DNA from 2 places in the Ramlibacter sp. P4_H7 genome. Region 2 is predicted to be linked to the other one. Evidence: predicted binding sites of a transcription regulator. Region 2 holds the regulator's gene; the other holds the start of a gene.
What was found. The regulator LexA, encoded in region 2, represses DNA repair genes until DNA is damaged. The targets are predictions, from matches to a motif close to ACTGTATNNNNATACAGT.

Region 1: AC1DSA_RS19175 (DNA topoisomerase IV subunit B) is a predicted target of LexA. The motif match lies at 2,051-2,068, and genes of this name have one in related genera.

What each region holds. Positions count from the first base shown of each region.
Region 1 covers NZ_JBFUKP010000015.1:92,675-103,003, reverse strand. The annotation lists gene AC1DSA_RS19190 (SDR family oxidoreductase) at 1-533, opposite strand, end outside; gene AC1DSA_RS19185 (hypothetical protein) at 592-723, opposite strand; gene AC1DSA_RS19180 (MFS transporter) at 720-1,943, opposite strand; gene AC1DSA_RS19175 (DNA topoisomerase IV subunit B) at 2,103-4,067, shown strand; gene AC1DSA_RS19170 (GNAT family N-acetyltransferase) at 4,084-4,635, shown strand; gene AC1DSA_RS19165 (lytic transglycosylase domain-containing protein) at 4,632-5,444, shown strand; gene AC1DSA_RS19160 (GGDEF domain-containing protein) at 5,498-6,649, shown strand; gene parC (DNA topoisomerase IV subunit A) at 6,658-8,985, shown strand; gene AC1DSA_RS19150 (hypothetical protein) at 8,985-9,185, shown strand; gene AC1DSA_RS19145 (DASS family sodium-coupled anion symporter) at 9,286-10,329, shown strand, end outside.
Region 2 covers NZ_JBFUKP010000004.1:199,891-210,219, forward strand. The annotation lists gene AC1DSA_RS07875 (MotA/TolQ/ExbB proton channel family protein) at 1-375, shown strand, start outside; gene AC1DSA_RS07880 (ExbD/TolR family protein) at 372-800, shown strand; gene lpxK (tetraacyldisaccharide 4'-kinase) at 797-1,828, shown strand; gene AC1DSA_RS07890 (Trm112 family protein) at 1,767-1,973, shown strand; gene kdsB (3-deoxy-manno-octulosonate cytidylyltransferase) at 1,982-2,740, shown strand; gene adk (adenylate kinase) at 2,886-3,545, shown strand; gene AC1DSA_RS07905 (asparaginase) at 3,542-4,477, opposite strand; gene lexA (transcriptional repressor LexA) at 4,545-5,219, shown strand; gene AC1DSA_RS07915 (hypothetical protein) at 5,330-5,620, shown strand; gene AC1DSA_RS07920 (DUF1993 domain-containing protein) at 5,601-6,116, opposite strand; gene AC1DSA_RS07925 (D-2-hydroxyacid dehydrogenase family protein) at 6,211-7,218, shown strand; gene AC1DSA_RS07930 (MFS transporter) at 7,311-8,456, shown strand; gene AC1DSA_RS07935 (3-hydroxyacyl-CoA dehydrogenase) at 8,484-10,004, shown strand; gene AC1DSA_RS07940 (oxepin-CoA hydrolase, alternative type) at 10,006-10,329, shown strand, end outside.

The DNA of each region.
Region 1 (10,329 bases), on a different contig from region 2:
ACGCCGGCGCTTTTCAGCTCCGCCCGCAGCGCCTCGAAGAATCCCGTCATCGCGAACTTGGTCGCGGCGTACGCGGAACGGCCGGGGACGCCGAGCAGTCCCGAGAGCGAACTGACCGCGACGATGCGGCCGCGAGCCGCCTTGATGGAGGGCAGGGCGGCATGGGTGCACCATACGGAGCCCCACAGGTTGACCTTCATGAGGTCCTCGTACCAGTGCAGGTCCCGCGCGCTGACTTCCTCGAACAGGGCCTGCGCCGAGACGCCCGCGTTGTTGACCAGGGTGTCCAGGCGGCCGAACCGGCGCAGCGCTTGCTCGACGAGGTCCCGGCACTGCGCCTCCACCGCCACGTCCATGGCCACGGTGAGCACGTCGCTGCCGTGGGCGCGGCACTGCGCGGCGACGGCGTCCAGCTTCTCGGTGCTGCGGCCGGCCAGCACCAGGGCCTGGTCCTTGCCGTGCAGGGCGGCGAGCTGGCGCGCCATCTCGGCCCCGATGCCGTCGGAGCCGCCGGTGATGAGGGTCACGTTCATGGCCGCGAACTGTAGTGCACGCGCGGCGAAGTGCGGTTGCAGGCTGTCGGAAACGGTGTCACCGGAAACAGGCCCAGATCATGTCGCCCAGCGCGACCATCATCTGCGGCTGCGCGTAAAGCGCGAACACGCCGGCCAGGACCACCGCGGCGGCGGTCCAGGCGGTGAACTTCCAGGCGCGTGGGCTCATGCCGGCTGCGGCTGCGCCCCGCGCGCGATCGGTGACTCGCGCACCGGCAGGTTCACCAGCGCGGCGAACAGGCCCAGGGCGATGGCGATGTACCAGACGATGTCGTAGCTGCCGGTGCGGTCGTACAGCAGGCCGCCCAGCCACACGCCCAGGAACGAACCGATCTGGTGGCTGAAGAAGACGAATCCGCCCAGCATCGACAGGTGGGCCACGCCGAAGATCTGCGCGATCGTGGCATTGGTGGGCGGGACCGTGGACAGCCACAGCACGCCCATCACGGCGGAGAACAGGTAGACCGACATCGGCGACAGCGGGGCCCACAGGAACAGCGCGATCGCGATCGAGCGGCCGAGGTAGATCGCCGCCAGGATCTTGCGCTTGGCAAGCTTCTGCCCCAGGGTGCCGGCGATGTAGGTGCCGAACACGTTGAACAGTCCGATCAGCGCGAGGGCATAGCTGGCCACCTGCGGCGACAGGCCCTTGTCCTTCAGGTAGCTGGGCATGTGCACGCCGATGAACACCACCTGGAAGCCGCACACGAAGTAGCCCGCCATCAGCAGTTGGAAGCTGGGGTACTTGAAGGCTTCGGTCAGCGCCTGGAAGATCGTCTGGTCGCGCTTCGGTGCGGGCGCGCCCGCGTGGAAGCCGGGCTCGCGCAGTCCGAAGGCGAGCGGGACGATCAGCAGCACCGCGATCGCCAGCACCAGCAGCGCCTGCTGCCAGCCGACGCCGCCGATCAGGAAGCCTTCGACCGGCACCATCAGGAACTGCCCGAACGATCCGGCCGCCGCGGTGATGCCCATGGCCCAGGAGCGCCGGGCCGGGTCCACCTGCCGCCCCACGACCCCGTAGACCACCGCGTAGGTCGTGCCGGCCTGGGCTGCGCCGATCAGCACGCCCGCGGTGAGGGCGAACAGCAGAGGGGTCGGCGCCAGGGCCATGCCGGCCAATCCGGCCGCATAGAGGGCCGTGCCCGCGAGCAGCACGCGGAACGCCCCGAACCGGTCGCTCAGCATGCCGGCGAAGATGCCGATCACGCCCCAGGAGATGTTCTGGATCGCGATCGCGAAGGCGAAGGTCTCGCGGCTCCAGCCCTGCGCCTGGGTGATCGGCTGCAGCCACAGGCCGAAGCCGTGGCGGATGCCCATGGACAGGGTGACGATCAGCGCCCCGCAGGCCAGCACCTGCGTCATCGATAGCTTGCGTTGGACGGATTGCATGGATGGGACTCTACCGACTGGTCCCTGCTTTCGCTTGCTGCACGCCTGACAACCCTGTTGAAATGTTCGGGGGGGATTGATGAGGCCCGCGCATCAATGTACGCTTGCCTGTACGTTCATCCAGTGAGCCAACGCGCGCCGACTACAATTCGCACCCCTATGGCCACCAAACCCTCCGAGTACTCCGAAGGCTCGATCCGCGTGCTGAAAGGCCTGGAGCCCGTCAAGCAGCGGCCCGGCATGTACACGCGCACCGACAACCCCCTGCACGCGCTGCAGGAGGTGCTGGACAACGCCGCCGACGAGGCCCTGGCCGGGCACGGCAAGCGCATGAAGGTCATCCTGCACGGCGATGGTTCCGTGAGCGTGGAGGACGATGGCCGCGGCATCCCGTTCGGCCTGCACCCGGAAGAGAAGGCCCCCGTGATCGAACTGGTGTTCACGCGCCTGCATGCCGGCGGCAAGTTCGACAAGGGCAAGGGTGGCGCCTACAGCTTCTCCGGCGGCCTGCACGGCGTCGGCGTCTCGGTGACCAACGCCCTGGCCAAGCGGCTGGAAGCCACGGTCCACCGCGACGGCCAGGTGGCGACGATCACGTTCTCCGGCGGCGACGTCGTCGAGCCGCTCAAGGTCCGCAAGGCCGGGCCCGACGACCGCAAGCAGGGCACGACGGTGCGGGTCTGGCCCGACGCGAAGTACTTCGACAGCACCGTGCTGCCCATGAACGAGCTGGCGCACCTGCTGCGCAGCAAGGCGGTGCTGATGCCCGGAGTGACCGTGCAGCTGGTCGACGAGAAGAAGAAGGACACGCAGTCCTGGCAGTACAAGGGCGGCCTGCGCGACTACCTCATGCAGACCCTGACGGCCGATCCCGTCATCCCGCTGTTCGAGGGCGAGGGCTACGCCGACAGCAACGAGAACTTCGCGGAAGGCGAGGGCGCGGCGTGGTGCGTGGCCTTCACGGAAGACGGCCAGCCCGTGCGCGAAAGCTACGTCAACCTGATTCCCACCACGGCCGGCGGCACCCACGACAGCGGCCTGCGCGATGGCCTGTTCAATGCGGTCAAGAGCTTCATCGAACTGCACAACCTGCAGCCCAAGGGCGTGAAGCTGCTGCCGGAGGACGTGTTCGCCCGCGCCTCGTACGTGCTCTCGGCCAAGGTACTCGACCCGCAGTTCCAGGGCCAGATCAAGGAACGGCTGAACTCGCGCGATGCGGTCCGGCTGGTGTCCAGCTTCGTGCGGCCGGGGCTGGAGCTCTGGCTCAACCAGCATGTCGAGTACGGCAAGAAGCTGGCTGAATTGGCGATCCGCGCCGCCCAGTCGCGCCAGAAGGCCGGCCAGAAGGTGGAAAAGCGCAAGGGCTCCGGCGTCGCCGTGCTGCCCGGCAAACTCACCGACTGTGAAAGCAAGGACCTGTCGCACAACGAGATCTTCCTGGTCGAGGGCGACTCCGCCGGCGGCAGCGCCAAGATGGGCCGCGACAAGGAATGCCAGGCCATCCTGCCGCTGCGGGGCAAGGTGCTCAACACCTGGGAGGTCGAACGCGACCGCCTGTTCGCCAATACCGAAATCCACGACATCGCCGTCGGCATCGGCGTGGACCCGCACGGTCCCAACGACACGGTGGACCTTTCGGGCCTGCGCTACGGCAAGATCTGCATCCTGTCCGACGCCGACGTGGACGGCTCGCACATCCAGGTGCTGCTGTTGACCTTGTTCTTCCGCCACTTCCCCAAGCTCATCGAGGCCGGCAACGTGTACGTGGCGCGGCCCCCGCTGTACCGCGTGGACGCGCCTGCACGCGGCAAGAAGCCGGCATCCAAGCTCTATGCGCTGGACGAAGGCGAACTGACCGCCATCCTCGACAAGCTGCGCAAGGAAGGCGTGAAGGAAGGCTCCTGGACGATCAGCCGGTTCAAGGGCCTGGGCGAGATGAGCGCGGAACAATTGTGGGAAACGACGCTCAATCCCGACACCCGGCGGCTGCTGCCGGTCCAGCTCGGCAAGTTCGACTTCGCCGGGACCGAGAATCTCATCACCAAGCTCATGGGCAAGGGCGAAGCCGCCGCCCGCCGCGAGCTGATGGAACTGCACGGCGACGCCGTGGAGATCGACATCTGAATCGAGACCCCGACGCATGACGAAAGCCGCTGCCGCCTCCCCCCTCCAGCAGGCGCGCGTGCGCCTGCGGCCGACCATGCAGAGCGACCTGGATTACGTGCTCACGCTCGAGCGCGACCCGGAGAACCTGCCGTACATCACGCCCTGGGAGAAGATCCAGCACGAGGCGGCGATCCGCTTTCCGGACTTCCGCCACTTCATCATCGAGACCGGCCCCGATCTGGAACGCGGCGGCTTCCTGATCCTGATCGGCTGCCGCAACCAGCACCAGTCGATCGAGCTCAAGCGCATGGTGGTGCAGACCAAGCACCAGGGCTTCGGCCGCTCGGCGCTGCGCGAGATCCAGAAGATCTCGTTCGACGACCTGGGCGCGCACCGCTTCTGGCTGGACATCAAGAAGCGCAACACGCGCGCGCAGGCGCTCTACGTCAGCGAAGGCTTCGTGTTCGAGGGCGAACTGCGCGAGGCGGTGAAGGTGAGCGACGGATACGACTCGCTGGTCGTCATGTCCATGCTGCAGTCGGAGTACGCGCGCCGGCGCCAGCAGGCCACGGAGATGCCCGGATGAAAACCCGCCAGGCCCTCGCTGCGGTCGCCGTGGTGGTCGCGACCACCTGGCTGGCGCCCGCGCACGCGGAGGTCTGGGGCTACGTGGACGACCAGGGCGTGGCGCACTTCGCCTCGGAAAAGGTGGACGCGCGCTACGAACTGTTCTTCCGCGGCGGCGAGAGCTTCGACACCAGCGGCGGCGTGACGCCGCGTGCGGTGGCCGTGCCCACCCGGTCGGCGACCAAGCTGCTCGCCTTCTTCGACATTTCGCCCAGCTACAAGCAGGTGAAGCACCACCTGCGCGAAGCCGCGCGGGAGCAGGGCGTGGACTTCGAGCTGCTGCAGGCGCTGATCGCCACGGAGTCGGGCTTCGATCCCCGGGCGGTTTCGCCCAAGGGCGCCGTGGGCCTGATGCAGATCATGCCGGCGACGGCGGTGCGCTATGGCGTCCTCGGCGACCACCCGGAGGCGGTGGCGAAAAAGCTCACCGATCCGCGCACCAACGTCCGCACCGGCGCGCGCTACCTGCGCGACCTGATCCGCATGTTCCCCGGCCAGATCGAACTCGCGCTGGCCGCCTACAACGCGGGCGAGGGTGCCGTGCAGCGCGCGGGCAACCGCATTCCCAACTACCGCGAAACGCAGAATTACGTGAAGACGGTCATGCAGCTCTACGGCATGCTCAAGCCGCCCGCGACGGTCGCTTCCGGCGGCCATCCGCTCCAGCGCGTTCAGATGGAACTACCCGCACCCACGGCCATGGCGCGCCGCAACCTGCCGCCGCAGGCCGCCGCGCCCGAACACGGCCAACTCGTCCTCGACGACTGAAGGATGCCGTCCCTGGCCCACACCGGCGTCGACCGGCACGGGGACGCACGCGCATGACGGAACCCATCGTCCCCGAACAGCTCTGGCTCGGCGCCTTCGTCGGGGCCCAGGTGCTGCTGGTGTGCTTCTGCGTCATCAAGGCGAATACGTACCACGAGCGGGCCCTGCTGCTGCACGGCGCGGCCACGCTCATGTCCGTGGTCGCCGTGCAGGTCCTGATCGGCAACCACCTGCCCCCCGGAGTGCTGCTGCTGGTGCCCGCGCTCGCCGGCCTGCAACTGCTGGACCTGGTCAGCCACGCGGGCGGGCTGCGCGCGGCGCGGCGCTGGCTGCTCGCGGTGAGCGTGCTGGTGCTGCCACTGTTGGCCGCCGGCGCGGTCTACAGCGTGTGGGCCCTGGCGGCCGGCGCCACGCTCTGGACCGCCGTGGTCGTCCTCATGCTGCGGCACGCCTGGCGCCAGAGCCAGCCCTGGGTGTGGTGGCTGGTGCCGGGCGTTGCCGCGCTGGTCGTCGCCAGCTTCGAGGTTGCGATCGACCATCCTCCGTACTCGCTCGATGACGCCATCGTGCTCAGTGGCCTGCTCACCGCCTGGTCGGCCTGCACCTACCTCGCTACGGGTTGGCGCGGCCGCATCCTGGGAGAGACGCGCGCCCGCCTGAATGCGCGCAAGACGGTGGACCCCCTGACCGGGCTCGCTACCCCGCTGGTGCTGGGCGAGCGCATCCTCGCGGCGCGCCACCTGGTCCGGCGCTACGGACATCCGAGCGTGCTGATGGTGGTGCACATCGAGAACCTGGCCGCGCTGGCCGAGGAGTTCGGTCCCGAGACGGCCGAGTCCGCCGTGCTCGCCGCCGCCAGCCGCGTGCGCGAAGCCCTTCTGCGCGACGGGGACGTCGCCGCCCGGTTGACGCATGCGCGCTTCGGCGTGCTGGTCGAGGGCGCCGCCCCGGGCGAGGCGGCGGCCACCGTGGCAACGCGTATCCTCGTGGCCGGGCTCAAGGAGCCGCTGCCGGCCGCACGGGCGGAATACCTGCGTTTCCGCATCGTGCTGGCGGGGGTGCCGACCGAGGACGTGCCGCCCAAGCTGCTGCTGCAGGCGCTGAACGCGCGGATGGACCAGGAGCTGCGGCTGGCCTCGGAGCGGCGCATCGTGACCCTGACGCAGGAAGAACTCACCGCGGCCTTCCCCTGGCCGCAAGACTAGAAGAAAGCATGGAGCAAGAACTCATCACCCTTCCGCCGGGCGACGACGACAGCGGGCTCGACCTGGCCACCTACGCCCAGCGCGCCTACCTCGAATACGCCCTCAGCGTCGTCAAGGGCCGCGCCTTGCCCGACGTCGCCGACGGCCAGAAACCGGTGCAGCGCCGCATCCTCTATTCGATGTACCGCATGGGGCTCGGCTTCGGCACGGGCAGCGGGCCCAAGCCGGTGAAGAGCGCGCGCGTGGTCGGGGACGTGCTGGGCCGCTTCCATCCGCACGGCGACCAGGCCGCCTACGACGCCCTCGTGCGCATGGCGCAGGACTTCGCGCAGCGCTACCCGCTGATCGACGGCCAGGGCAATTTCGGCAGCCGCGACGGCGACGGCGCGGCGGCGATGCGCTACACGGAAGCGCGGCTGGCGAAGATCGCCAACCTGCTGATGGACGAGATCGACGAGGGCACGGTCGAATTCATCCTCAACTACGACGGCAGCACGCAGGAGCCCGTGGTGCTGCCGGCGCGCCTTCCGTTCGCGCTGCTCAATGGCGCCAGCGGCATCGCGGTGGGGCTGGCCACGGAGATCCCTTCGCACAACCTGCGCGAAGTGGCGGAGGCCTGCGTGGCGCTGGTGAAGAACCCGAAGCTGGCCGACGAGGACCTGCTGTCGCTGGTGCCGGGACCGGACTACCCGGGCGGCGGCCAGATCATCAGCAGCGCCGCGGACATCGCCGAGGCCTACAGCACCGGACGCGGCTCGCTCAAGGTGCGCGCGCGCTGGAAGATCGAGGACCTCGCGCGCGGCCAGTGGCAGCTGGTGGTGACCGAGCTGCCCCCGGGCGTGAGCTCGCAGAAGGTGCTGGAAGAGATCGAGGAGCTGACCAACCCCAAGGTCAAGGCCGGCAAGAAGGCCTTGTCGCAGGACCAGGTGCTGCTCAAGCAGACCGTGCTGTCCGTGCTGGACACGGTGCGCGACGAGTCGAGCAAGGACGCCCCCGTGCGCCTGGTGTTCGAGCCCAAGACCAGCAGGATCGACCAGAACGAGCTGACCACGACGTTGCTGGCGCACACCTCCCTGGAGAATTCCGCCCCCGTGAACCTCACCATGGTGGGGTTGGACGGAAGGCCGGTGCAGAAGTCGCTGCGCCAGATGCTGGTGGAATGGATCGAGTTCCGCCAGCGCACGATCGAACGCCGCTCGCGCCATCGCCTGGACAAGGTCCTGGACCGCATCCACATCCTCGAGGGCCGGCAGCTGGTGCTGCTGAACATCGACGAGGTGATCGCGATCATCCGCGCGGCGGAGGATCCCAAGCAGGCGCTCATCGCGCGCTTCAAGCTCTCCGAGCGGCAGGCCGAGGACATCCTGGACATCCGGCTGCGCCAGCTGGCGCGACTGGAGGCGATCAAGATCGAGCAGGAGCTGAAGGAACTGCGCGCCGAGAAGGACAAGCTGGAGGAAATCCTCGGCTCGCCGGCGGCTTTGCGCCGCCTCATGATCAAGGAGATCGAAGCCGACACCAAGCAGTTCGGCGATCCGCGCCGCACGCTGATCCAGGCCGAGAAGAAGGCGGTGGCGGAGGTGAAGGTCATCGACGAGCCGGTGACGGTGATCGTTTCGCAGAAGGGCTGGGTCCGCGCGCGTCAGGGCCATGGCCACGAGGCGAGCAGCTTCGCCTTCAAGGCGGGGGACGGCCTGTACGGCACGTTCGAGTGCCGCACCGTGGACACCTTGCTCGCCTTCGGCAGCAATGGACGCGTGTACTCGGTGCCGGTGGCGACGCTGCCGGGCGCGCGCGGCGACGGCCAGCCGCTCACCACCCTGGTGGAACTGGAATCGGGCACGCAGCTCGTGCACTACTTCGCCGGCGCCGCCAGCGCGTGGCTGCTGCTGTCCAACTCGGGCGGGTATGGCTTCCTGGCGACCGTGGAGAACATGGTGTCGCGGCAAAAGGGCGGCAAGTCCTTCCTCAGCCTCGGCGCGGGGGAAACCGTCTGCCGTCCTTCACCGGCGAACGTGCCGCCGCAGGCGCCCGCGACCCACGTGTGCTGCGCTTCCAGCGGCAGGCGCATCCTGACCTTCGAGATCGGCGAGCTGAAGCCGATGGTCAACGGCGGCCGCGGCCTGATGCTGATGGACCTGGAGCCCAAGGAAGAACTCGCGGGTGCGGCAGCCTACACGCGCTCGGTCCGCATCACCGGGCTGGGTCGCGGCGACAAGGAACGCGAGGAAGTGCTGGAGGTCCGCTCGCTGAACAACGCCAAGGGTGCCCGTGGCCGCAAGGGCAAGGCGGCGGACCTGGGCTTCAGGCCGCTGTCCGTCGCGCGGGTGGAGTGATGGAACGCCGCCGCCTTCGCGCGGGCCAGCCGATCACGCCCCAGGAGTTCGACGAACTGTCGGACGAGGAGCTGGAGCGGCTGGTGCCCAAGCGCTATCGCGAATTCTTCCCGGGCAAGGATGGCTGCGCCGACGGCTTCTTCTACCTGCACGACGGCACGGCGTACAGCTTCTACCGGGGAGGCTTGCTGGACGAGTGATCCGGCGACGCCGGTGAGTTGAGCTAGATCAGGCAGCCGCCGCGGTCGCCGGCGGATCATGGGGCGTACAAGAAGGGAGGCTGCCTTGAGTTCGATCCCCATGACCGCCCCCGCGACCCCGGCCGCGGCGTCGACCGGCAACCTCGTCCGGCGGTTCGGGCTGTTGGCCGCGGTCGCCGTGATGCTGGCGGTGCTGCTGTGGCCGGCCCAGGCCGGCTTGCCGCGCTCGGGCCAGGTGATGCTGGGCATCCTGGCTTTTGCCGTGATCGTCTGGATGACCGAGGCACTCGACTACGCCGTGAGCGCCGTGGTGATCGCGGCGCTGATGGTGTTCCTGCTCGCCTTCGTGCCGGATGCCGCCAAGCCGGCTGCGGGTGCGATGGGCACCGGCGCGGCGCTCACCCTGGCGCTGTCCGGCTTTTCCAGCAGCGCCGTGACGCTGGTGGCCGCGGCCCTGTTCATCGCCGCCGCCATGACGGCCACGGGCCTGGACCGGCGCATCGCGCTGCGCGTGCTCACGCGCATGAAGCCCCGGCCGGGCAGCATCGTGATCGGCGCCATGGTGGTGGGCTTCCTGCTGGCGTTCATCGTTCCGAGCGCGACGGCCCGGGCGGCCTGCCTGATGCCGATCATGATCGGCTTCATCCACGCCTTCGGCGCCGAGCGGCGCAGCCGCTTCGCGGCGCTGCTCGTGATCACGGCGGCGCAGACGGTCAGCATCTGGAACATCGGCATCAAGACCGCCGCGGCGCAGAACATGGTGGCGATCGGCTTCCTCGAGAAGCAGCTCGGCGCCGGCATCACCTGGACCGACTGGTTCGTCGCCGGCGCGCCGTATTCGGCGCTGCTGACCATTGCCCTCTACTTCATCATGACCCGCATGCTCAAGCCCGAGGTGCAGGAGATCGCCGGCGGCACCGCGGCCATCCGCGAGCAGCTCGCGGCGCTCGGCCCCATGACCAGCGCGCAGTGGAAGCTGCTGGTCCTGGTGCTGGCGCTGCTGGCCTTCTGGTCCACCGAGGGCGTGCTGCACGGCTTCGACACCACCTCCACCACCGTCGCGGCAATCGCCCTGATGATGCTGCCCGGGGTCGGCGTGATGGACTGGAAAGCCTCGCAGAAGGGCTTCCCCTGGGGCACCGTC
Region 2 (10,329 bases):
TGCACGGAGGCCGACCTCCGCGCCAACATGGAGAGCACGGGCCGCACTGTCGCCCACCGCCTGGAGCGGTACCTGAACGCGCTGGCCACCATCGCGTCGGCCGCTCCGCTGCTCGGCCTGCTGGGCACCGTGATCGGCATGATCGAGATCTTCGGTTCGCAGAGCGCGGCCGGCGGCGCCACCGGCGGCAACCCCGCGCAGCTGGCGCACGGCATCTCGGTCGCGCTGTACAACACCGCGTTCGGGCTGATCGTCGCCATCCCCGCGCTGATCTTCTGGCGCTACTTCCGCGCCCGGGTCGACGAGTACCTGCTGACGCTCGAACTGGCCGCGGAGCGTTTTGCGCGCCACCTGAACAACCTGCGTCGCGCATGAACTTCCGCCCGCGTCCCAAGGACGAGCCGGAGATCAACCTGATCCCGTTCATCGACGTGCTGCTGGTCGTGCTGATCTTCCTGATGCTGACCACCACGTACAGCAAGTTCACCGAGATGCAGCTGAAGCTGCCCGTGGCGGACACCGAGGCGCAGCGCGACTACCCGAAGGAAGTCGTCGTCGCCGTGTCCAGCGACGGCCGCTACATGGTCAACAAGCACCCGGTGCGCGGCCGCACGCCGGAAGCGCTGGCCGAGGCGCTGACGGACGCGGCGAAGGCCGGCAAGGACTCCGTCGTCATCATCAGCGCCGACGCCACGGCCACCCACCAGTCGGTGATCACGGTGATGGAGGCGGCGCGCCGCATCGGGCTGTCGCAGATCACCTTCGCCACCCAGTCGTCCACCCAGGCCGGGAGCAAGTGAACGCGCTGCAGCGCGCCTGGCTGCACCGCGGCCCGGCCGCGTGGCTGCTGGCTCCCCTGTCCCTCGTCTACCGCGCGCTCGCTGCGCTCGATCGCACGCTCCATGCGCGCGGCCTGCGCCGGCGTGAACGGCTGGCGGTGCCGGTCGTGGTGGTCGGCAACGTCATCGCGGGTGGCGCCGGCAAGACGCCGGTGGTGCTGGCCATCCTGGAACACCTGCGCGCGCGCGGCATCGCCGCCGGGGTCGTTTCGCGCGGCTACGGCCGCTCGGGCGAGGCTTGCGTCGAGGTGCATGCGCAGGACGACCCGGCTTCGGTCGGCGATGAGCCGCTGCTGCTGAAGCAGAAGTCCGGCGTCCCGGTGTTCGTCGCGCCGCGGCGAGCCGACGCGGGACGCGCGCTGCTCCAGGCGCATCCCCAGACCCAGGTGCTCGTCAGTGACGACGGCCTGCAGCACCACGCGCTGGAACGCGACCTGGAGATCTGCGTGTTCGACGCCCGCGGCGTCGGCAACGGCTGGCTGCTGCCCGCCGGTCCCTTGCGCGAACCGTGGCCCCGGCCCGTGGACCTGGTGCTGCGGCCGGAGCAGCTGCCGCAGCTGGGTGGCCACCCGTTGCGGCGCGCGCTCGCAACGGAGGCCATCCGCGCCGACGGCGTGCGCCGCACCCTGGCCGAACTGCGGCAACAGCCGGTCCATGCGCTCGCTGGCATCGCCAATCCCGAAGCCTTCTTCTCGATGCTGCGTGACGCGGGCTTCACCTTGGCCGGCACGCATGCGCTGCCGGACCACCACGCCTTCACCGAGGGCGACACCCTGCCCGCCGGGCCGCTGGTGTGCACCGAGAAAGATGCGGTGAAGCTGTGGCGCCTGCGGCCGGACGCCTGGGCCGTGCCGCTGCAGCTTTCGGTGCCTGCCGCGTTCTGGCAGGAGTTCGATCGGCGGCTTTCCGCGCGGCTATCATCGCCGCATGGATCCCCGCCTGATCGAGCTGCTCGTATGCCCCGTGACCAAGGGGCCGCTGGACTTTGACCGCGAGCGCCAGGAGCTGCTGTCGCGCAGTGCCCGCCTCGCCTATCCCGTGCGTGACGGCATCCCGCTTCTGCTCGAGGAAGAGGCCCGCACGCTGAGCGACGAAGAGCTCGAGCGCCTGCCCCCGCGCACCCCGCTGGTTTAGCGCGCGCCGTGGGCTTCACCGTCCTCATCCCCGCGCGGCTCGCCTCCACCCGCCTGCCCGATAAGCCGCTGGCCGACATCGCCGGCCTGCCCATGGTCGTGCGCGTGGCGCAGCGTGCCGAACAGTCGTCCGCCGCCCAGGTGGTCGTTGCGGCCGACAGCGCGCGCATCGCCGACGCCTGCAGCCGCCACGGGGTGCGTGCCGTGCTGACCCGGCCCGACCACCCTTCCGGCAGCGACCGGCTCGCCGAAGCGTGCGAGCTCCTGGGCCTGGCGGGCGACGACGTGGTCGTCAACGTGCAGGGCGACGAGCCGCTGATCGATCCCGCGCTGGTCGACGCCGTGGCCGCGCTGCTGGAAGACCGCCGCGAGGCCAGCATGAGCACGGCCGCGCACCCCATCGGGAGCGTCGCCGACTTCATCAATCCCAACGTCGTGAAGGTCGCACTGCAGGCGGATGGCCTGGCGCTCTACTTCAGCCGCGCGCCCATTCCCTGGTGGCGCGACGGTTTCGCGCAAGGCGTGCAGGCCCTGCCGGACCCGGCGCCGCTGCGCCACGTGGGCATCTATGGCTACCGCGCCGGCTTCCTGCGCGCTTTCCCCGGCATGCCGCAGGCGCCGATGGAATCATGCGAGGCGCTGGAGCAGTTGCGCGCCTTGTGGCACGGCCACCGGATCGCGGTGCACGTGACCGCCAGCGCCCCGGGCGCGGGCGTCGACACGCCCGAGGACCTGGAGCGCGTGCGCCGCCTTTTCGCTGGCAAATAAGGCCGCCGCGGTCACGACTTTCCAGCCCTGCGCGTAAGTTCCGCGCAGGAGGGTGCATGCTATCCTCCGAGCCAACAGGCGCGAAGGCGTGGCGAAACGCCGGCCCGCAGTGCCGGACGATTCGAAACCATCCGAGGACTCCCCCATGAGACTGATCCTGTTGGGCGCGCCAGGCGCCGGCAAAGGAACGCAGGCCACCTTTCTCTGCCAGAAGTACGGCATCCCGCAGATCTCCACCGGCGACATGCTGCGCGCGGCGGTGAAGGCCGGCACGCCGCTGGGCCTGGCAGCCAAGAAGGTCATGGACTCGGGCGCGCTGGTCAGCGACGACATCATCATCGGGCTCGTGCGGGAACGCATCACGCAGCCCGACTGTGCCAAGGGCTTCCTGTTCGACGGCTTCCCGCGCACCCTGCCGCAGGCGGAGGCGCTGAGGAAGGCCGCCGTGAAGATCGACTGCGTGCTGGAGATCGACGTGCCCTTCCAGGCGATCGTCGAACGCATGAGCGGACGCCGCGCGCATCCGGCCTCGGGCCGCACCTATCACGTCAAGTTCAATCCGCCCAAGGTGGACGGCAAGGACGACGTGACCGGCGAGCCGCTGATCCAGCGCGACGACGACAAGGAAGACACCGTGCTCAAGCGCCTGGAGGTGTACGCCGCCCAGACGCGTCCGCTGGTGGACTACTACGCCGCCTGGTCCAAGGCCGACCCGAAGAACGCGCCGCAGGTCCGCAAGATCGACGGCATGGGCGAGGTCGACCAGATCACCGAGCGCGCGCTGCAAGCCCTCGCGGACTGCTAGCGCATCAACTCCAGCAGAAGGGCGATCCGGGCCTTCACGGGCGACAGTCCGTCGGCCGAAGGCAGGCGGTCGCCCGCGTGCGGCAGTACCCGGCCCTGCGCGCAGCGCGAACTGCGCAGCACCACGACACCTTGCTGCTGCGCCTGCAGCAGCGCGTCTTCCAGCGCATGGTGCACGGTGCCGTTGCCGGTGGCGGCTACGACCAGGCCTTTCACGCCATCCGCCGCGAGGGCCCGCACGATCGCGCCGCCGGCGCCCGCATGGCTCATGACGATCTCGACCCTGGGCCACGCCTCGGGCTGCGGAAGCGATGCGGCATCGCGCAGCGCAGGCCCCTGCGGCCACGCGCGCAACATGCGCAGCCGGCCTTCTTCCACGTAGCCCAGCGCGCCGGCGTCGCCGCAGGAGAACGCATCCAGCCGGTAGCCGTGCACCTTCTGCACGTCCGCGGCGCCGTGCAGCGCGCCCGCAAACACGACGCACACGCCTTGCGCCAGCGGTGAGGCCGCCACGGCGATCGCGTCCGTGAGATTCTGCGGGCCGTCCGGCGCCGAGGACGTCGCCGGGCGCATCGCGCCGGTCAGCACCACCGGCTTCGCCGGCGCCAGCACCGACTGCAGGAAGAAGGCGGTTTCCTCCATGGTGTCCGTGCCGTGCGTGACGACGATGCCCGCGACCTCGGGCTGCGCGAGCCAATGCATGCAGCGCTGCGCCAGCTTGCACCAGGTGGCGAAGTCCATGTTCTTGCTATCGAGCTGCGCCACCTGCTCGGCGTGCAGTTCCACGTCCGCTGCCGCCGGCAGGCCCGCCAGCAGGTCCTGCACACCCACCTCGCCCGCGCGGTACCCGAGGTTGTCCGCGGCGGAGGCGGCACGGCCGGCGATGGTGCCGCCGGTGCCCAGGACGACGATTCTTCTGCGACTCACTTGCATTCCCGTCCAAACTGTTTAAAAATACAGATACTGGATATCAACACAGTAACCAGCCGGAGCCCGCCCCATGATGGACACACCGAAGCTGACAGCCCGCCAGCAACAGATTCTGGACCTGATCCAGAGCGCCATCGCGCGCACCGGCGCGCCGCCCACCCGCGCGGAGATCGCGGCCGAGCTCGGCTTCAAGTCCGCGAACGCGGCAGAAGAGCACCTGCAGGCGCTGGCGCGCAAGGGCGTCATCGAACTCGTCAGCGGCACCTCGCGCGGCATCCGCCTGCAGAGCGAGGCCCTGCGCTCCATCCACGAATCACGCGTCAAGCAGTTCCAGTTGCCGCTGCAGGGGCTGGCGCAGCTGGCACTGCCCCTCATCGGTCGCGTGGCCGCCGGCTCGCCGATCCTGGCGCAGGAACACGTCGACCAGACCTACTACGTCGAAAGCGGGCTGTTCCAGCGGCGGCCCGACTACCTGCTCAAGGTGCGTGGCATGTCGATGCGCGACGCCGGCATCATGGACGGCGACCTGCTCGCGGTCCAGGCCACCAAGGACGCGAAGAACGGCCAGATCATCGTCGCGCGCCTGGGCGAGGACGTGACGGTCAAGCGCTTCCGGCGCAACAAGCACCTGATCGAACTGCACGCGGAAAACCCGGACTACCCCACGATCGTGGTGGAACCGGGCGAGCCCTTCGAGGTCGAGGGCGTGGCCGTCGGCCTGATCCGCAACACCATGCTGATGTAAATCCCCGCGGCTTCCGCAGGTGGCAGGCGTATGGCGAGCGGTCGCCATCACCCTGCGGCCGCCGCATGTCCAACCAATCCTGCCTGTGTCTTTCCGACAGGAGCTGTCACATGGCAACCGCATTCCTCTTTCCCCTGGCCAACCTGTTCGCGCGCCTGCAGGCCTTCGCCGCCTGGCTCGCCCCGCGTCCCGCACCCGTGCCCCGCGTTGCGGTGCCAGCGCCCGTTCAGCGCATGGCGGCATCGCGCCCGGCCATGCCGTTGCGCGTCGTGCGCGTGCTGGAGCCGAGCGCGCCGCGCGCGGTGGCGGGGCGCATGGTCATCTCCGGGCGGCTGGCGGACGTCTGCGCGGAGCTCGAACGCCTCGCCGCCCAGGAATCCGTCAGCGCTGCCCGCCCGTGAGGTAGTCGGTCTTGCCCAGGTCCACGCCGTTGTGGCGCAGGATGTCGTAAGCAGTCGTGACGTGGAAGAAGAAGTTGGGCAGCACCCAGGTCGTCAGGTAGGCCTGGGCCTTCATCGTCCGGGTGGTGTCGCGGCCGACCGGGAAGGTGATCTCCCTGTCCTCGGTGCCGTCCACCTTGGCGGCGGGCACGGTGGCCAGGAAGTCCAGCGTTTTCTGCACGCGGGCCTTCAGCTCCGGGAAGGTCGCCTCGTTGTCCTCGAACTTCGGGGCCTCCACGCCCGAGATGCGCGCCACGCCGTTCTTGGCGCCGTCGCAGGCGATCAGGATCTGGCGGGTGAAGGGCAGCATGTCCGGCGCCAGGCGGGCGGCCGCCAGCACTGCGGGATCGATCTTGCGCGCCTGCGCGTTGGCCCCGCCCTTGTCCAGGATGTGGATCAGGTTGCGCAGCATGTGCTGGAACAACGGCACGCTGGCCGTGTACATCGACATCGCCATTCGAGAGTCTCCTTGTGGGGGTGAACCCGCGATGCTAGCGCCCCGGCAACAGCCCCGCCGACGGCCGGGCATGCGCCGAGGCACAATCGCGGGGATGAACATCGTGATCCTCGACGATTACCAGGACGCGGTCCGCAAGCTGCAGTGCGCGTCCAAGCTGGAAGCCTATCCGGCCAAAGTCTTCACTAACACCGTCAAGGGCATCGGCCAACTTTCCGTGCGCCTGCGGGATGCCGACGTGATCGTCCTGATCCGCGAACGCACCCACATCACCCGCCAGCTGGTGGAAAAGCTGCCGCGCCTGAAGCTCATCTCCCAGACCGGCCGGGTCGGCGCGCACGTCGACATCGAAGCCTGCACCGAGCGCGGCATCGCCGTGGCCGAAGGCGTGGGCTCGCCCATCGCCCCGGCGGAACTGACCTGGGCGCTGATCATGACGGCCATGCGCCGCCTGCCGCAGTACATCAGCAGCCTCAAGCACGGCGCCTGGCAGCAGTCCGGGATGAAGTCGGGCTCCATGCCGCCCAACTTCGGCGTCGGCATGGTGCTGCGCGGCAAGACACTGGGCATCTGGGGCTACGGCAAGATCGGCCAGCTGGTCGCCGGCTACGGCAAGGCCTTCGGCATGCGCGTGCAGGTGTGGGGCAGTCCCGAGTCGCGCGCCAAGGCGCTCAGCGACGGCCTGCTGGCCGCGCCCAGCCGCGAGGCGCTCTTCACCGAAAGCGATGTGCTCAGCCTGCACCTGCGCCTGAACGAGGAGACCTTCGGCGTCGTCAAGCTGGAGGACCTCAACCGGATGAAGCCGACGGCGATGATCGTGAACACCTCGCGGGCCGAACTGATTGAGCCCGAGGGGCTCATCGCCGCACTGAACCGCGGCCGCCCCGGCATGGCGGCGATCGACGTGTTCGAGAGCGAACCCATCCTGCAGGGCCATGCCCTGCTGCGGCTGGAAAACTGCATCTGCACGCCGCACATCGGCTACGTCGAGCAGGAAAGCTACGAGCTGTACTTCGGCGCCGCCTTCGACAACGTCGTCAACTACATCAAGGGCACGCCCACGAACATCGTGAACCCCGGCGCCTTGCAGGTACGCCGCTAGGGTCTTCCCAAATGGCGGATGATGCGCCGCCATCCGGAGGGACCCCGCCCTTGTCGACCACCACCGCCCTCGCCGCCACGGACCGTCCGGCCATGCCGTCCGTGCTGTGGCCGCTGCTGTTCGGCAACTTCGTGATCGGCACCGGCGTGATGACGGTGCCGGGGACCCTCAACGACATCAGCAGTTCGCTGGCGATTTCGGTGGCCACCGCCGGCCAGCTGATCACGGCCGGCGCCGTGCTGATGGCCCTGGGCGCGCCCCTGTGCGCCGCCCTGGTGGCGGGATGGGACCGCCGGCGCCTGCTGGCCCTGTCCATGCTCTGGTACGCGCTGCTGCACCTGGCCTGCGCCCTCGCGCCCGGCTTCGCGCTCCTGCTGCCGCTGCGGGTGCTGGCCCTGCTGGCTCCCGCCATCTTCACGCCGCAGGCCGCGGCCTGCGTGGGCCTGCTGGTGCCGCCCGAACAGCGCGGACGCGCGATCACCTTCATCTTCCTCGGCTGGTCCGTGGCCTCGGTGCTGGGCATGCCGATCGCCGCGTTCGTCGGCGGCACGCTGGGCTGGCGCAGCGCGTTCGGCGTGGTGGCCCTGCTCAGCGTCGTCGCCGCGGCCTGGGTTTGGCGCTCCATGCCCGATGGCGTGAAGCCGCCGGCGCTGTCGGCGGCAGCCTGGAAGGAAACCTTCCGGTCCCGGGCGCTCATGACGACCGTGGCCGTGACCGTGCTGTACGCCGCGGGCCAGTTCGTGCAGTTCTCCTATTTCGCGCCCTACTTCAAGCAGAGGCTGGACATCACGCCCGGTGCGCTCAGCCTGTACTTCATGTGGTTCGGCGCCTTCGGCCTGGTGGGCAACATGGTGATGTCGCGCTACATCGACCGCGTCGGCGCGCCGCGCTCGGTGATGGTGGGCATCGTGCTCATGGCGATCAGCCTCGCGCTGTTCCCGCTGGGCACCACGCTGTGGCTGGCGGCGCTGGTGAGCATTCCGTGGGCGCTGGGCTGCTTCTCCTCCAACTCGGCGCAGCAGGCCCGGCTGGTGGGCATCGCGCCGCCGCTGGCGGCTGCGTCGGTGGCGCTCAATTCGTCCGCCATGTACGCGGGCCAGGCGATCGGCGCGGCCAGCGGCGGCTGGCTCATCACGCGCGGCGGCATGGATTCGCTGCCCTGGGCCGGCGTCCTCGGCCTGCTGGCCGCCATGGCCGCCAGCGCCCTGGCGACCCACTACACCCGCCGCGGAGTGTGAGTCCCGCCGGGCCCCGATAATGGCCCGATGGAGACACGTTTCAAGACGGTCGGCGTCGCCGGATCTGGCGCCATGGGACGCGGCATCGCGCAGATCGCCGCGCAGGCAGGCAGTGTCGTGCGGCTGTACGACACCCAGCCGGCCGCGGTCGAGCGCGCCATCCAGGAACTGGGCGCGCAGTGGGACCGGCTGCAGGAGAAGGGGCGCATGGACGCCGGCGCCGTGCAGGCCGCCAAGGAGCGGCTGCGCAGCGCCGCCAGCCTGGGCGACCTTGCCGACTGCGACCTCGTGATCGAGGCGGTGGTCGAGCGGCTCGACGTGAAGCAGTCGCTGTTCGCGCAACTGGAGGTCATCGTCGGCGCCGATGCCGTGCTCGCCTCCAACACCTCCTCGCTGTCCGTCACCGCCATCGCGGCCAAGCTGCAGCGGCCGCAGCGCGTGGCGGGCTACCACTTCTTCAATCCGGTGCCGCTGATGAAGGTGGTGGAAGTGATCGCCGGGATCAAGACCGATCCCGCGGTGTGCGAAGGCCTCACCGCCTATGCGCGGCAGATGGGCCACACGCCGGTGCAGGCCCAGGACACGCCGGGCTTCATCGTCAACCACGCCGGCCGCGGCTACAACACCGAGGCGCTGCGCATCGCGGGCGAAGGCGTGGCCGATTTCGCCACCATCGACCGCATCCTGCGCGACCAGGTGGGCTTCAGGCTGGGGCCGTTCGAGCTGATGGACCTGACCGGCCTCGACGTCTCGCATCCGGTGATGGAGTCCATCTTCCGCCAGTACTACGACGAGCCGCGCTACCGCCCCAGCGTCATCGCGGCGCAGCGCGTCGCCGGCAACGTGCTGGGACGCAAGACCGGCGAAGGCTTCTACCGCTACGTCGAGGGCAAGGCGCAGGTGCCGGCCGAACCCGCTGCCCCGAAGGTCGACGAGTTCCCGCCCGTGTGGGTCTCCACGCGCGCGGCGCGCCGTTCCGAGCTGCTCCAGCTGCTCAAGGATCTCGGTGCCAAGGTGGAGACCGGCCAGTCGCCTTCCGCGCAGGCGCTGACGCTGGTGGCGCCGCTCGGCTTCGACGTCACCACGGTGGCCGTGGTCGAACGGCTCGATCCGGCGCGCACGATCGGCATCGACCTGCTGGTGGAGGACAGCGCCACCAAGCGGCGCGTGCTCGCCACCAATCCCGCCACGCGCGCCGACATGCGCGATGCGGCGCACGCCCTGTTCGCGCGCGACGGCAAGCCGGTCAGCGTGATCCGCGACTCGGCCGGCTTCGTCACGCAGCGCGTGGTGGCCACCATCGTCAACATCGCCGCCGACATCTGCCAGCAGCGCATCTGCTCGCCCAAGGACCTGGAGACGGCCGTCACGCTGGGCCTGGGCTATCCGATCGGCCCGCTGGCGATGGGCGACCGCTGGGGGCCCACCAACGTGCTGGAAGTGCTGTTCAACATGCAGACCGTGTATGGCGACCCGCGCTACCGCCCCAGCCCCTGGTTGCGCCGGCGCGGCGCCATCGGCCTGTCGCTGCTGCAGGAAGAGGCCTGACATGGCCGCCGAACTGCAAAGCGCCAGCCACGGCCGCACGATGGTGCTGACCATCAGCAACCCCGAGCACCGCAATGCGCTTGGGCCGGAGATCTACGCGGCCGGTGTCGAGGCGCTCAACGCGGCCGACAGCAATCCCGAGATCGGCAGCGTGGTGATCACGGGGGCGGGAACCACGTTCTGCGCGGGCGGAAACCTGCAGCGCCTGCTCGACAACCGGCAGCGGCCCCGGGAGGTCCAGGCGCAGTCGATCGAGGGGCTGCATGGCTGGATCGATGCGATCCGCACCTTTCCCAAGCCGGTGATCGCGGCGGTGGAAGGCGCC